2 regions of the Parashewanella sp. 2304DJ23-3 genome follow, and region 2 is predicted to be linked to the other one. Evidence: predicted binding sites of a transcription regulator. Region 2 holds the regulator's gene; the other holds the start of a gene.
The links. Region 2 encodes MetJ, which represses methionine synthesis genes. Its sites were predicted from a motif close to TAGACGTCTAGACGTCTA; they were not measured.
Positions count from the first base shown of each region.

Region 1: msrA (peptide-methionine (S)-S-oxide reductase MsrA) is a predicted target of MetJ. The motif match lies at 4,776-4,793, and genes of this name have one in related genera.

Region 1 is NZ_JBWQOH010000001.1:12,022-20,627, forward strand. It holds gene AC1EU2_RS00075 (dihydrolipoyllysine-residue acetyltransferase) at 1-1,214, opposite strand, end outside; gene AC1EU2_RS00080 (alpha-ketoacid dehydrogenase subunit beta) at 1,224-2,201, opposite strand; gene AC1EU2_RS00085 (thiamine pyrophosphate-dependent dehydrogenase E1 component subunit alpha) at 2,201-3,382, opposite strand; gene astE (succinylglutamate desuccinylase) at 3,554-4,588, opposite strand; gene msrA (peptide-methionine (S)-S-oxide reductase MsrA) at 4,819-5,298, shown strand; gene AC1EU2_RS00100 (hypothetical protein) at 5,330-6,982, opposite strand; gene pgm (phosphoglucomutase (alpha-D-glucose-1,6-bisphosphate-dependent)) at 7,562-8,606, opposite strand, start outside.
Region 2 is NZ_JBWQOH010000001.1:1,096,517-1,105,122, reverse strand. It holds gene AC1EU2_RS04890 (alkaline phosphatase) at 1-473, opposite strand, end outside; gene gshB (glutathione synthase) at 476-1,426, opposite strand; gene rsmE (16S rRNA (uracil(1498)-N(3))-methyltransferase) at 1,447-2,175, opposite strand; gene AC1EU2_RS04875 (endonuclease) at 2,172-2,933, opposite strand; gene AC1EU2_RS04870 (SprT family zinc-dependent metalloprotease) at 2,981-3,466, opposite strand; gene metJ (met regulon transcriptional regulator MetJ) at 3,500-3,814, opposite strand; gene metB (cystathionine gamma-synthase) at 4,010-5,173, shown strand; gene metL (bifunctional aspartate kinase/homoserine dehydrogenase II) at 5,173-7,560, shown strand; gene metF (methylenetetrahydrofolate reductase) at 7,847-8,606, shown strand, end outside.

The DNA.
Region 1 (8,606 bases), 1.1 Mb from region 2:
CGAGTAATATCAGCCGCCACTTCAAGAATACTCTTGTTCTGAACACCTTTCACATTAGGCACCAATAGACCCACTTTTGAATCTACCGCCATACCAATGTTGTGATTAGCTAGGTAAGTCAATTCGGTGCAATCGCCACTCACACGACTGTTTACAATTGGGTATTCGTTGATGGCCAATGACAGTGCTTTCATAAAGAACGGCATCATCGTCAGTTTTAGCTCATCGCTCGAATACTTTTCTTTCATATCCTTACGCATCGCCATCAAATCAGTAACGTCGATTTCTTCACAGTAAGTAAAGTGAGGAATCGTCGACACCGACTCTTGCATCATCTTCGCCATTACCGCTTTTACACCACGAATTGGCTCAACACGATCGCCTGCTTCAACCGCAGTATTCTCGACCACAACAGGCATGGATGGTTCAGGCGTGGTCGTCACTAACGACTTAGAGCTGCTGCCTTGCATGTAGGCATCAATGTCGTGTTTGTACACACGGCCATTTTTACCACTGCCAGGTACTTTGCTGATATCAATATCATGTATTCTCGCCATACGACGAACGGCAGGGCTTGCAATCGCCTTACCTTGGCGGACAGGCTCATTGTTTTGCTCAACGACTGGCTCAGCATCAATCACAACCGCTTGTGTTGGCGCACTGCCCGCTTCGCTTTCTACTTCAATCGCAAACAAAGGCTTATGAACAATCGCTATCTCGCCTTTAGCGTAATAAAGCTTGGCAATTTTACCGTGCTTCATTGCAGGAATTTGTACTAACGCTTTATCCGTCATGACATCAGCGATAGGTTGATCTTCAACGACCTCATCGCCTTCGGCAACTAACCAATCAACCAGTTCACACTCAACGATACCTTCGCCGATGTCCGGTAATAGAAAGTCTTCAATTTGTGTGCCTGAAGCAGCTGTTTGACTTTCTACTACTACTTTTTCAGTAACAGCAGGCTCACCTTCACCCTCGACTTCAACGGCGTAAAGCGGTTGATGCACGATAGCAATTTCGCCTTTTGCGTAATACAGTTTGGTAATTTTTCCCGCATTAGGTGCTGGAATTTGCACTAACGCTTTGTCTGTCATTACGTCTGCAATTGGTTGATCTTCTGCAACGATGTCACCTTCAGCAACCAACCACTCGACTAATTCACATTCAACTACGCCTTCACCAATGTCCGGCAAAATAAAATCTTTAATCATTGCGGACTCCTAGAAGTTCATTGAAGCTTTAATTGCTTCGTAGTTTTTAAGTGCATCAGGCATGTATTCTTTTTCATGGATCAACGGATAAGGCGTATCCAAACCACACACACGAGCGATTGGCGATTCTAGATACAAGAAGCACTCTTGTTGAATTGTCGCAGCAATTTCACCCGCAAAGCCGCCTGTTAACGGCGCTTCATGACTGATCAACAAACGGCCGGTTTTCTTAACTGACTCTGCAACCGTATCTGCATCCCAAGGGGATAAAGTACGTAAATCAATGATCTCGCAAGAAATACCGTCTTTCTCGGCCATTTCAGCGGCTTGCTCGATGATTTCCATCTGAGCGCCCCAAGCAAGAAGCGTAATGTCAGAACCTTGTTTTACCACCTCAGCTTTACCTAACTCGTGCTCAAAGTCACCTTCAGGCACGTCACCCACTGAAGCACGGTACAAGCGCTTAGGTTCAAAGAAGATTACTGGGTTTTTGTCACGAATTGACGCTAATAACAAACCTTTCGCTTGCTCTGGGTTTCTAGGTACAACTACCTTCAGACCCGGAGTTTGTGTGAAATACGCTTCAGGAGACTGCGAGTGGTAATGCCCACCAGCAATACCGCCACCATAAGGTGTGCGATAGGTTAAGCCACCCACGTTAAATTCATTACCACTACGATAACGGAATTTCGCTGACTCATTCACGATTTGGTCGAATGCTGGGAAGATATAATCCGCAAATTGAATTTCAGCTACTGGCGTGTGGCCATTTGCAGCAAGACCATTGGCAAAACCTGCGATACCTTGTTCAACAAGTGGCGTGTTAAAACAACGATCTGGGCCAAATTTCTCTTTTAAGCCAGAAGTCGCACGGAAAACACCACCAAAATGGCCAACGTCTTCACCGAAAACCAACATCTTATCGTCCGTTTCCATCGCAATAGACAGAGCATCATTGATGGCTTGTAGCATATTCATCGTTGCCATTATTTGATTCTCCCTGCTGTTTTCGGATACGACTCTGGATACTTCTTGATGTGTGCTTTAAGGTCAGCCATTTGCTTTTTAAGAATTGGCGTTGGCTCGTCATAAACGTCGTTAAACAGTTCTTCAAGTGCAGGAGCTGCCACTTTTTCAGACACTTTTACTTGTGCTAAAACTTCTTCACGATATTTAGTGTAAAGCGCTTGGTCTTCTTCTTCAGTTAACCAACCTTGAGCGAGCATCCACGTTTTGAAACGCGCTACAGGATCTTGTTCACGCCATTCATTTTCTTCTTCTTTTGAACGATAGCCTGAAGGATCATCTGATGAAGAATGCGCACCAACACGGTAAGTCATTGCTTCAAGTAATACTGGAACACTGTTTTCAATCGCAAATTCACGTGCTGCTTGAGTAGCCAAAAGCACTGCAAGCATGTCATTGCCGTCAAAACGAATGGTGTGCATACCATAACCAACACCACGACTTGCAATACCATTACCTTTAAACTGCTCTTCTGCAGGTGTAGAAATCGCATAACCATTGTTTCGACAGAAGAAAAGTGTTGGAGACTTCAAGGTCGCAGCCATGTTAAGGCCAGCATGGAAATCACCTTCTGAAGCAGCACCTTCACCGAAATAACAAATCGCCACGTTTTTCTGGCCATTCATCTTCATGCTATAGCCAACACCAGTTGCTTGAGGAATTTGCGTCCCAAGTGGTGAAGAAACCGTGTGATAGTTCAACTCAGAGCTACCATAGTGGATTGGCATTTGACGACCTTTACCTAGGTCATTTTCATTACTGAACATTTGGTCCATAAACTGTTCAGTGGTAAAACCACGAAAACGTAAGGCCGCATGCTCACGGTATTGAGCAAGGATGACATCTTCGTCATCCAAAGCTGCTGCGCTTCCGATAATTGCAGCTTCTTCGCCAATACAAGTCATATAAAAACTAATACGGCCTTGACGTTGGGCGCCTAACATACGCTCATCAAGGACTTGAGTGAATACGCATGTATCATACATACGCTTAGCCAAAGTTTCGTCAATCTTCGGTAAGGTTGCACCTTCAATCACAGTGCCGTCAGCATTGGTAACTCTCAGTTTAGGGATTGTTAATGAATCTCTATCTAGAAAGCTTACGCTGTGCACAATCTGTTCATTTTGTGTTGCGTTGCTCATAGTGTGCTCTTGTTATGTAGAGAACTTGACGAGAAACCCATCAAGTTCAAAATGTTCTAATACGCAGAATGAAATTTACGTTAACGTAAAAATACAGGCAACTTTTCAGCCCCTTCACCCGCTAAGTAATGGTTTAAGCTGATGTATTGTTTGGTTTACAAACCCATTTTATTACTTAACGTTAAGGCTTTCTGGTTTAATCAACATAAGTACGGCTCGGTTACCGACTGGGATATTTGTAATTGGGAAAACAATGGCTTCTTCATCATGTTCAATCTTAATTTCGTCACCGTTTTCTTTTGCTAGCACATAGCCTTTAGGGAAAGAGCGAAAGTTTTCCACATCATTTGCAAAGGTAAACTCGAAGTCTTCATAGTTCTTATTAATCACACGGCAAACTTGATATAAATTCAATTTATCTTCATTAAAGTTATCAAGCTCAAGTTCACGACCAGTAATTAAACGTGAAAGCATTTCATGGGTTGCAATGAAACGAGTCATATCGTTTTGACCAAACGGTCTCACTTTACCTAGCTCAACGGTAAATGCATCCGCTTCATAATTGCTTGATGAAAAGTAACTGAACGTCGTAGTCGGTTCATGGTGGAATAGCATAGTATCGACACCACATGCCGCTAAGAACATGATTTGCTCGGCGCTGTAAGCTTTATCGCCTCGATAAGGATAAATGGCAAACTTTTCATGCTTAGAGGCACGAATTGCTGTGTGTAAATCGTAATGAATACGATGACGACCATCAGCTTGTGACGTATAAAAGCGATCAACATACTCTTCTAATCGCTTAGCACGAATTCGCTCTTGATTAACTAAACCTTTACCGCTTGAGTGGGCGCCATTGAATAAACGGTTCATATTCTCTTCAACAAAACGAGTACCGTTGTGAATAGCATCGGGGTTACCAATCAAGAACATAGTGCGGTGTTTAACTTCAATACTTTCTTCTAAAAGCTCTTTGATTAAACGGTTACAAATTTCAATTGGCGCTGTTTCATTACCATGCACTGCTGAAGATAAAACAATATCTTTTTCGCTTGCTTGTTCAGGCTCAAACACAATAACACCGGTATCCCATACATGGACAAAGGTTTTATTTTTTAAAGCAAAAGTGAAAGGTTCAGAAATCGATTTTGGGTTGGCAAGAGTCAAAGCAAGAAAGTCTTTGGATTCCATTAACGTATGTAGCACGTAGGGCTCCTTTATTTTTTAGATACATTTAACACATCTAAAAATATTGATGTGATTCAGTTCTCATTTTTGAATATCACGAATTCTATCATATTTCAGTTGTAGTAGCTTACTAACAACTCGTCTTAGTAAACACTCAAAGAAATTAACAAAAAATGCTTGCGTTAAAAAAGCTCATATAGCAATATAGACGTCCAGATGGTTTTACGTTTAGATAGTTTGAGGTTTATATGGCTGTAGCGACTTTTGGAGCCGGGTGCTTTTGGGGTGTAGAGTATTTTTTTAGGCAAGTTGAAGGTGTAATAAACGCTACTAGTGGTTATATGGGTGGAAGCTCAAATCAAACAACCTATGAAGAAGTTAAACTCGGTGAAACAGGTCACGCTGAAGTTGTTCAAGTAGAGTATGATGAGTCTATCGTTTCATACGATGATTTACTCGCTATCTTTTGGAGCAATCACAATCCCACGACGCTAAATCAACAAGGCGATGATTTTGGTCATCAGTATCGAAGTGTGATTTTTTTCTACGATCAGTTCCAAAAAGAATCAGCTGCCGCATCTCTTCATGAACTAGCTAAGAGTGCTAAATGGGGAAATCGTCAAATCGTTACTGAAATTGTTCCAGTCCAAGAGTTTTTCCCTGCTGAAGAATATCATCAAGATTATATTCAGAAGAACGATTTACCAAGCTGCCATATTAGTTTTTGATAAGTTCATAAGTTGCTCGGATTTTCTCTGCTTAGCTAGAGAAAGCGGGCAACTTTTTTATTCTTTTATAGTTAGATTCTATTTCTCCATAGAATTCTGAACTTTCTAAAAGAGTAAGATATTTTTCAGCGTATTCATCGTTCATATTCATCAAACAATCAACAATTTGGATTGGGTTAATAGAGCATAGCGCTTCGTTCCACTCCGAGCTCTCACAATCTATGACCATACAGAACAAACTAGCTTGCTCAGCTAAACTAAATTGTTTCTCACTTGAGTTCAAAATTGACTTCAAAAATTTTGCTTTAGCTGATTGTGTAGCATCTTTAGCATAGCCAAGAATCAATTCCCCTTTATAGCCTAACGTCACTAAAACCTGCGTCTTATCATCATTTAAAGAAGCCACAACCTCAGCTTTTCTATTAACTTTTTCAAAAACACTAATCACACTTGGTTTTAGTTCTTCATCACAAAGCACTTTCTTAATTCCATCCATATATCGTTCAATTGACAATTTACGAAGAATTGCAAGAGCACAAGTTGATGACTCATTTTTTTCCGATAGTGCCATTTCACATAACCGATTGAAAAACCTTACGTAACCCGATCCATAGAAGTCATTCAATAATTTTTCAAGGTGCTCTTTGGAGTCTTGAATTACATCAATAGCAGTTTGAATGAAACAATCCGAACCAGTGTTCATCAATAAACGAATAAACTCGTAATATTTTTTACCCAGTAATGAAAAAACAAATTTTGCTTGCTCTTCTTTTGTTTGACTTTCAAATAGCTCAATGATTAACTCAGAATCAATGTTAACAGTAGACTTCGAGTCAAATAATGATTCTGTAGATGATGAGAGCTCAATCCATAGAGCATCTTGTAACGGTTTTACATCTTGACTCTTTAACTTAAATAATAACTTTAAGAAGTTGACTATCTCGATTTTTTTCTCAATGCTTCTTGACTTAAAAAAGTTACTCTCCAAAACTTCAGTCTTTAAATCTAAAACTGAAGATTCAGCTAATGAATTCATTAAATTAAGAGCTAATTCTCCTTTTTCAAAGCAGTGTTGAAGCGCTTTTCGTTTACACTGCTCGTTAATTAACCCTTCCTTAGATAAATTAATTAAGTCTTCATGAGACAAACTTGATAAAAGTGGTGACTTTTTACTTTCTTCGAGATTTTTAAAAAGATATAAATTTGATGTACGGTCAAGACGCGAACAGAGAATTCTTAAGACTTCTTCATTAAAATCATTAAACGCTGGGTTGTGTCTAGAGTTTATATAACTCGTAAACAACTCTTGAATTAACTGATAATTTTGATGAGTACCAGATTTCATTGATAGATTGCCTAAGGTAGCTACCATTATTTGAAACTTAATTGATTCCCCCTCAACAATTCTATTAAAAACAACTTTCAATGATGGTTGTAATGACATTTCAAGTAGAAAATAACTCAAAACGCTTTCTGTTGTATCGCTCACAACCTGACCATCAGATAGGCTAATTACAAAATCTAGAGACTTTTGAACCTCTGCTTTTTGTTGCACTCTCCCCACTAATTTATTTTCTTTATGTAATTCTTCAAGTTGACAAAATGCCTCTTGGATCCATTTATCTACTTCAACTTCACTGTTGTATATCTCAGACAGCAGCAATTGGAATTTTTCATCAGGCATAAAACCTTTTAACTCTGATAAAACCTGAATTACACAATAGCTATTGGTCGATTTGAGAAAGTCAACTACCACGCGAGGCTCTGCGGCAGAGAAACAGTAAGCTAATGATGAAAGTGGCAATTTAGGATTAATGATTATAGTGCAGAGTAAATTAGCAACGTCATTATGTGTATATTTATTCTGAGAAGGAAAGATCTCTGTTAATGAAGTTGACTTTCCATAGTGAAAATGTCCTAACGTTATCGGGGTAACAAACAAAACTTTATCTATTACAGAAATATTGAATTGGGTCTCCCCTATTGTCAAAGTTTGATCTTCATCTCTTTCAATTGCATCCCAAAACCGAGCATCAGCAGCTCTCTCAAACTCTGCAAGCTGAGTACCTTTTAGAATAGGGAGCTCATCAGAAACACTCAAGACAAATCATTTCCAAATTGAAATTTGTTTCTTCTATATTTGTCTAAAGCTAAACTCGTTTCAATGAAACTTAAAATAAGATTAATTGAATAAAATTAACTTTTATTAAGAAGATAGTTTGATTGCTACAGGCTGTAGCAATCAAAGGAAGGAGTACTTGCTTTAGCTTAAAGCGTCTGAAATGATTTGTTTTGCATCATTTAAAACACAGCTTAAGTGTTCAGCAGACTTAAAGCTTTCTGCATAGATTTTAAATAATGCTTCAGTGCCTGAAGGTCTTGCTGCAAACCATGCATTCTCAGTAACGATTTTAACACCGCCTATCGCAGCACCATTACCTGGGGCATGAGTCAATACATCAACAATTTTCTCACCGGCTAATTCATCAACATTGAATGATTCTTTAGTAAGCTTTGCGAACTTTTGTTTTTTCTTCAAGCTGATTGGACTGTCGATGCGCTGGTAATAGCTATTACCAAACTCCTGTTCAAGCTCTGCGTATCTTTCAGCTGGAGATTGCCCAGTAACGGCATAGATTTCTGCAGCTAATAAACCCAGAATAAAACCGTCCTTATCAGTGCACCAAGTAGACCCGTCGGTTCTCAAAAACGCAGCACCCGCACTTTCTTCACCGCCAAAGGCAATAGTAGACTCTGCAAGCCCCTCAACAAACCATTTAAAGCCAACTGGTACTTCAATAAGTTTACGGCTGTGCTTTTGGCAAATTCTGTCTATGATTGCGCTTGAAACCAGTGTTTTGCCAATGGCTAAATCAGCATTCCAATCTGGACGATATTGAAGCAAGTAATCAATGGCCACAGCAAGATAATGATTTGGATTCATCAATCCAAAGTTTGGACACACAATACCGTGCCGATCATAATCAGGATCGTTACCTATACAAATATCAAAGTTTTCTTGGTGCTTCAATAAGCCAGCCATCGCTGATGGTGACGAACAATCCATTCGGATTTTGCCATCTTTATCTAGCGTCATAAAACCAAAACTTGGATCGACATTATCGTTAACCAAAGTTATATCTAGACCGTATTTGTCAGCAATCGGTTGCCAAAAGTGAATACCAGAACCGCCTAAAGGATCTACGCCAATTTTCATTTTTGCTTTTTTAATCGCTTCTAAATCAACCACATTATGCAGATCGTTTACGTATGGCGAGATTAGGTCTTGCCAATCTACTTTGTTCAAT
Region 2 (8,606 bases):
TTTTTACGACTTTCATTATGGCTTAAAAAACTAGCCGGTGTCGCATGGTTTACCTGTGATGTCACCGTGATACCAATAGCTTTACCATCTTTCTTAGCTTTCTCTAACAGCGTCTCCATTGGGCGTTTATCGGTATCCATACCAATCGCACCATTGTAGGTTTTTACCCCAGTAGAAAGTGCAGTTGCAGCGGCAGCAGAATCCGTAACATAACCACTCATTCTAGCTGGAGCTGTGCGAGCCATACCAACCAGTAAGCGATCAAAGACAGTGGTTTCTACTTCTTCAGTATTTGGGTTGTCTTTGTAGTAACGATAAGCCGTGGTATAGGCTGGCCCCATACCATCACCAATAATATAAATGATATTCTTTGGTGTCTTTGGTGTTTCTGTAGGTGTTTCGTTCGCGGCTAATACACTCAATGGCGCTAGCAATGCTATCGCCATAAGTCCCTTAATGGTTTGATTAAGCATCTTTATCTCTCTTTAAGCCGAGTTTCTATTGAATCAAATAACATGCCCGTAATGCTTACGTCATAAGCGGCTTCAATTTCTTTTATGCAAGTTGGGCTAGTAACATTAATTTCAGTTAGCTTATCACCGATAACGTCAATACCAACAAAAATGAGTCCGCGCTTCTTTAGCTCAGGCCCAAGTGAACGTGCGATATTCCAGTCACTTTCAGACAGTGGTTGTGGTTGAGCTCTACCACCTGCAGCGAGGTTACCGCGAGTTTCACCGTTTTGTGGGATACGAGCCAGTGCGTAAGGAACGGGTTCACCATCTACGATTAAAATGCGCTTATCACCTTCGGTAATTTCAGGAATAAATGCTTGAACCATGGCATAGGTTTGTCCATGGTTAGTTAATGTCTCAATGATGACACCAAGATTTGGGTCGTTTGGTTTTACTCGGAAGATTGAACTGCCACCCATACCATCTAATGGCTTTAAAATGATGTCTTCATGTTCAGCGTAAAACGCACGTATACGTTGACTGTCTCGGGTCACAAGTGTTGTTGGTGTATGCTCCGGAAACCATGCTGTAAATAATTTTTCGTTGGCGTCACGTAAACTCTGTGGCTTGTTAACAATCAAAGTACCTTTATCTTCAGCACGCTCTAACATGTAAGTGGCATAGATGAATTCGGTATCAAATGGTGGATCTTTACGCATCAAAATAACATCAAGATCTGCCATCGCATTATTTTGTGGCTCACCAAGTTCAAACCATGATTCAGCGTTATCTGTTACGGTTAACGGCTTCATGTTCGCCACAGCATCACCATCGACGAGTGCAAGATCTTGCATTTCCATGTAATACAGTTGGTAACCACGTTTTTGGGCTGCCATTAACATAGCAAAGCTTGAATCTTTCTTTATATTGATATCTTGAATGGGATCCATCACGATGCCAAGTTTAATCATTGTTATAGTTCCTTTAGATCTTACAGATCGCCAAATTTGAGTTGTAGTGCACTTATGACCGTTAAAGCGGCTGTTTCAGTTCGTAAAATACGAGGGCCCAGTAAAATATCGGTAAATTGATATTGTTCAGTCATATCAATTTCTTCTTTGGATAAACCACCCTCAGGACCAATAAGAAGACGTACTCTATTATTTTCAAGTGTTAAGCCATTGATACCGTGGTTGGCTCTTGGGTGAAGGTTCAATTTTAATGCATCTGACTCTTCGGCACACCAAGCTTCAAGTGATATGGCTGGACGAACTTCAGGTACGACACTTCGGCCTGATTGCTCGCAAGCACTCTGCACTATTTTTTGCCATTGTTGTTGTTTTTTCGCTAAGCGATCGCCAGTGAGTTTGACACCGCATCGTTCTGAAAACAGGGGAGTGATAGTGGTAACGCCAAGTTCTACCGATTTTTGCAATGTAAAATCCATGCGGTCACCGCGAGAAATTACTTGCCCTAGGTGCAACTTTAATGGAGATTCAGTTGGGTTTTCCGTCGCTTCTATGATGCGGACTGAAACATTTTTTTTCGAAGCTTCAATGATTTCGGCTAGATAGTCGTGACCATCACCGTTAAAGAGGGAGACTTTATCTCCTGTGTGCATTCGTAAAACTCGCCCGATATGGGCAGCAGGATCATCATCTAATAAAGTACTTTGGCCAACAGCTAAGCTGCCGGCCTGATAAACTCTTGGTATTCTCATTTACTAAAATTATTGGCATCACAAGCATCCGAAACAAAATGGTTATGGTTTCCTTGAATGCTTGCAACGACGTTATCTCGTATGCATTCTGATTGCTTAACAGGATACATTTTATTCCATGCATTGAACAAGTTTAATTGTTTACTTGAAAGACGATAGCGAGGATATGTTTCGCTCATGTACAAGTATGTTCTCGCAATGGCACCTCGACTGTATTCAGGTGGTTGAACACGGCTGTTTGCAAAGTCGACAATCATATCGCACTGGCCATATTGAGGGTTAGAAGGTTTTTCAGAGGTCCATTGTGAAAAAGAGTAATTACTTCTGTCACCATTAACTTCGCCGATGGCAGGCACTAGGTTATGCATGTCAGAAGCCATTATATTAAAGTCATCACTGGTTTTGGTGCAATTAGCGCGTGCTGAAGTGTCTCCGACTGTCTTCCAACAACCCAGTTGGTGACCAAAATCCCAAGCAGCAACAATGTGCTCCCATTCGATGCGGTTCGCTCGAGTTTGTTGCTTTCTCACTTTATAACCGCATGAATCTAGGTCTGGATCCCACTTTTTTGAATCTGCATTGAACTCACAACCGCAATAAAACGTTTTTGGTTCTAATTGGCTGGGATATAACTTGGTTAAACGTGTTTTTGCTTGAGAAAATGATGTTGGACGATCAGTGGCATAACTTTGATTGGTAAAACTGAGTGCTACGACAGCACATACAGCAAAAGCTGTAATAAACTTATTAGACGGCATAACGGCTACCGAAAACGACTTTAAGGTGATTAAATTTTATGCTCTTATCAGAGGTTTAGCAATTTTAAAGTTTTAGAACAAATTCGACATCGATATTGGGCTTGACTACGGATGACTTTATTGTGACGTCGAATGCCTAATTCAACGACACCACAACCGCATTGATAAGCGATCTTTGTTTGTGGTCTAGAATGTACTTCAAAGCTATGAGTTGTCTTAGGTTTGAGGCTATAAAGCGTTTGCATCATTGAGCGCCATTCGATGCCATGTGGCTTTACTCGTCCAAAAACGTGATGGCAAAGTAAGTGACAGATTTCATGCGGAACGACTTCATCAATAAAGTCTTGCTGGTTGCTTTCGAGCATGCTGGCATTCAAGCGAATTTTATTCAGTTGAAGATGAGCCATACCAGCGCTTCTACCACGCAATTTAAAGGATATTTCTGGGCGAGGGAAAGGTCGTTTAAATTGTTGCTCGGCAATTTGATAACAATATTCAACTTTATCTATCGCTTGTTGTTGCCATTGGCTCATCGTAATTAATGCAGGTCAATTTGAAAGAGATGGTTATTCCATCTCTTCCCATTCGATCCCCATTGCTTCCATGAGCTTTTTGGCTTCCGAAGGAATGCTGTCAGGCTGAGTCTTTGATAGATCGTTATCGTTCGGTAGAGGTTGGCCTGTGTAGGCATGTAAAAACGCTTCGCAAAGTAATTCACTGTTGGTCGCATGGCGCAAGTTATTTACTTGTCGGCGTGTTCGCTCATCAGTCAGTACTTTCAATACTTTTAATGGAATTGAGACAGTGACTTTTTTTACTTGCTCACTCTTTTTTCCATGCTCAGCGTAAGGGCTGATATATTCTCCATTCCATTTAGTCATTGACTCACCTGTATTGATGCTAATAAATAATTCGAGGTCGGCAAATTTTAAAGCCTAAAAACTCACAGTCAAATTATTGCACTAATTGTATGGTTAAGACAAACTTTTAGAAGTCTATACTGCTAATATTTCTTGACCAGTGGTTGAATAAAAACTAGTCTAGACGTCTAGACATCCTTGGTTTTGAGGCGACAGGTGAAATCAACAACGACAATAGCAGTCAGAAACGGCTTAGAAACAGACATTCAGTATGGCTCTGTTGTTCCTCCAATGCACCTATCAACGAATTATTGTTTTGATGGTGGGTTATCTCCAAGGGAGTTTGATTACAGCCGAAGTGGTAACCCAACCAGAACGTTACTTGCTGATACTCTCGCTAAGCTTGAAAAAGGGGCTGGCGCTATCATCACCAATACCGGAATGTCCGCCATCACTCTGGTGCTGCAATTACTCAAACCGCACGACTTGCTGATCGTTCCTCATGACAGCTATGGAGGAAGCTTACGTTTATTTAAAGCGTTTGCTGATAAGGGCTGTTTTAAGCTCGAAATTATCGACCAAACCCAAGACGAACAAATACAGTCTGCGGTAGCTAAGCAACCCAAAATGGTGTGGCTTGAAACGCCAAGTAACCCATTACTTCGGATTGTTGATATTCAAAAGGTTGCTAATATGATCAAAGGAAGTCATACATTACTTGTGGTTGATAATACGTTTTTGTCGCCTCTTCTACAGCAGCCATTATGTTTAGGGGCTGACATCATTGTTCATTCCACCACTAAATATATTAATGGTCACAGTGATGTTGTTGGTGGAGCCGTGATAGCTAAGACGGATGATCTTAGTGAAACCCTATGCTGGTGGGGAAATACATTAGGGCTGACAGGTGGTGCTTTTGACGCATACCAAACACTAAGAGGCGTGAGAACGTTACCGCTTCGTATAAAACAGCACGAACAAAATGCAAAGAAAGTTGTTAACATACTGAGTGAACATCATGCTGTTTCACAACTCTATTATCCTGGGCTTGAAAACCACAATGGTCATGAAATCGCCAAAAAACAACAGAGTGGCTTTGGTGGCATGGTAAGTTTTGAATTAAAAGGCGATCATAATGCTCTAATTCAATTCGTACATCGTTTACAATTGTTCTCGCTTGCTGAAAGCTTAGGTGGTGTAGAGAGTCTAGTTTGTGTTCCTGCGTTAATGACTCATCGTTCTATGGATAATGATGCACAAGTGAAGGCGGGCATTAAGCCGACTTTGATCCGTTTATCGATTGGCGTCGAAGATGGTGACGATTTAGCTACTGATTTGAAACAAGCTTTAGATACAGTTTTACTCGGAGACAAGGATTAATGACGATTAGTCACTTACATAAATTTGGCGGTTCAAGTTTAGCAGATGCTGACGGTTACCGACGTGTAGCGCATATTTTGCTCACACAAGGAAATGCCAATGATATGGTGGTTGTATCTGCAGCGGGTAAATCAACCAACAAGCTTTATCAGTTATTAGAGTTTCAGCACAGTCGCCGTTTATGGCTGCAATCATTACAGGAGCTGATTGAATATCAACAACACCTAGCTGAAGATTTATTGGATAACAATAATGCTCAATTATTTCGTGAGCGTTTGGCGACCGACGGTATGGAGCTATCGAGCTTGCTGTCACAAGAACAGTTAACAGAATACGATAAAAATCAGCTTGTTGCGTTTGGTGAAGTCTGGTCTGCAAGATTGTTAGCCGCTTATTTAAAACAAAATGATGTTGCCTCTAAAGCCATTGATAGTCGTAAAGTTCTGCTCGCTGAAAACGATGTTGTTGCCCGAGTAAAAACCGATGAATCCAGATTCAATGTTCAACAAGTTATTGAGCTTAACCCTGCAACAAGATTAATTTTTACTGGTTTTATTTGTGGTGACGCTGAAGGTAATACTCTGCTGTTAGGTCGCAATGGCTCAGATTACAGTGCGAGCTTATTAGCCAGCTATGCTGATGTTGAACAAATTACCATTTGGACCGATGTGGAAGGGGTGTTTAATGCTGACCCCAATAAAATTACGGATGCCAAATTATTAGCGTCTTTGTCTTTAAGTGAAGCTGATCGGCTTGCTAAATTAGGTTCCCCTGTGCTTCACAGTCGAACACTGCAACCGCTTTTTGGTAGTAATGCTCGGTTGGCTGTTCGATCAAGTTTTGCATCGCATACTCAATACACTCAAATTGAACCTGACAGTGCCGCTGCATGTGAGCCAGTGATCACCAGTCTGCCACAAGTTGAATTACTCCAATTACAAAGTGATTTAGAGCCTAAAAGTATTCATTTGATGTTGGAGCAGCATGGGGTTAGCCCACTTGCCTGGTGGATTCATACCAATAATAAGTTTGAGCTGGCAACTACGACGGAGAATAAAGCGAAGTTATTAACGTTGTTAGAACCACTTTGTAGTGAAAATACTCAGGTTAGTGTGACGTCAAGGTTTGGATTAGTCGCATTAGTGAGTCAAGACTCGTTGGAGCATCGCCATGGTTTTTCGAGGTTATTAACTCGGCATTCAAAGCCAATTTTTCAAGATTCGAACAGTTTGGTTGCGCTAGTACCTAAAGCTGAAGTTGATAGTTTATCTTTTAAAGTTCATCGACGCTGTACTGCAGCTAAGAAACGTTTCGGTGTTGTGGTATTTGGCTTAGGCAATATCGGTAAAACTTGGACGAAACTGTTTAAGACTCGTTTTTTAAAGCTCGAAAAACAACTTAAAATTAAGTTAGATATTGCAGGTTTGGTATCAACGAATCATTGTTTGGTTTCAGATAGCGCCATTGATTTGTCAAATTGGGAGCATAACTTAAATCAGCATGGACAGCCTTGGCGATATGATGAACTCTTAACTCAATTAGATGCGTTAACTTACGATGAACTTATCGTTTTGGACATTACCGCCAGTGCCAGCTTAACTTTAAAATATTCAGAGTTTTTACAGCGTGGCATTCACCTTGTGAGTGCAAATAAGTTGGCGGGTTCAGGTCCACTTACGTTTTATAAAGAGCTGAAATATCAGTTGCAAAGTCGACGTCTGTTTTGGCGTTATAATGCGAGCTGTGGTGCAGGGCTACCAATTCAGACGACATTGGCTGAGCTCAAAAATGGTGGTGACGATATTCATAGTGTAGGAGGCATATTCTCAGGCACTCTGTGTTGGCTGTTTGAGCATTATGACGACAGTGAGCCTTTTTCATCACTCGTATTAAAAGCCAAGTCACAAGGCATTACAGAGCCAGATCCTAGAGATGATCTTTCCGGCAGAGATATGCAGCGAAAGTTGTTAATTTTGGCTCGAGAATTAGGAATGAATCTAGAGCTCAGTGATATTGAGCTGGAATCATTGGTCCCAGCACATCTCGTGCACGTCTCTAAACAAGAGTTTCTTGAGCGTATTGATGAAATCGATGGATCGATCAAAGGTCAATGGGCTGCAGCTCAGAGCCAACAAAAGGTATTGCGTTATATTGCCAAGATTGAGCTCAATAATAACTCAGTTAACGCAAAGGTGGCTTTAGAAAGAGTTGATAACACACACCCTTATGCAAACCTAACGCCTGGCGATAATATCTTTGTCATTGAAAGTGAATTTTACAAAGGTACGCCACTGATCATCAGAGGGCCCGGTGCTGGTCGAGAGGTGACTGCTGCTGCCATTCAGACCGATCTCGTACAAATTTGCCGAGACTTAATGCTAGATTGATTGTATAAAGAACCAGTAGAGGCTGATTAGAGTAGGCCTCTATTTTATACAGCTGCTCAAGTTTTCCTACAAAGCGTTATTTTTCCCTATTGATTATTCTCCAATGGTTGCACCTTCCTTATGCTTTTTCGTACCCATTTTTGATAATGGTCTATTTTCTTTTATGAATTATCAGAAACACTAATTGAATAAACGTTTAAAAAATAACCTTGACATCATCAATATTCTCCGTCATATTTCTATTTAGACGTCTAAACGTCCATTTAACTTTAACATAGGGTAGATTATGGCATTCCATCATGCACAACACTCATCGTTGCTCAATCAAAATCTTGCTGAGCATAATGGTGACATCAATGTGTCGTTTGAGTTTTTTCCTCCAGCAAACTCAGAGATGGAGCAAATGCTTTGGAAGTCTATTCTGCGTTTATCACCTTTGGACCCAAAATTTGTTTCAGTAACGTATGGAGCATTGAGTGGCGTGCGAGATAGAACCCACAATGTGATTGAACGTATCCAGAATGAGACGAGCTTAGTTGCAGCTCCGCACTTAACATTGATTGATGCCGATGACTGTGAATTAAGAGAATTAGCCAAGCAATACTGGAATTCTGGCATTGACCATATTGTCGCATTGAGGGGAGATATACCTGAGGGGTACGAGAATCCACAGCGTTATGCTTCTGATTTAGTGGCTCTACTGCGCTCTGTAGCCGATTTTGATATATCTGTGGCTGCTTACCCTGAAGTCCACCCTGATGCTTTGAATGCCCAATCGGATTTGGTCAACCTAAAGCGGAAAGTTGAAGCTGGTGCTTCACGAGCGATTACTCAATTTTTCTTTGATATTGAAACGTATCTTAGATTCAGAGATCGTTGCGCTGCGGCTGGAATAGAAGTTGAAATTGTACCGGGGATATTGCCAGTAACGAATTTTCAGCAATTGAAAAAATTTGCAGGCATCACCAATGTTTCAATCCCTGATTGGCTACATCATCAATTTTCGGGTTTAGATAATGACCCTGAAACAAGGCAATTAGTCGGAG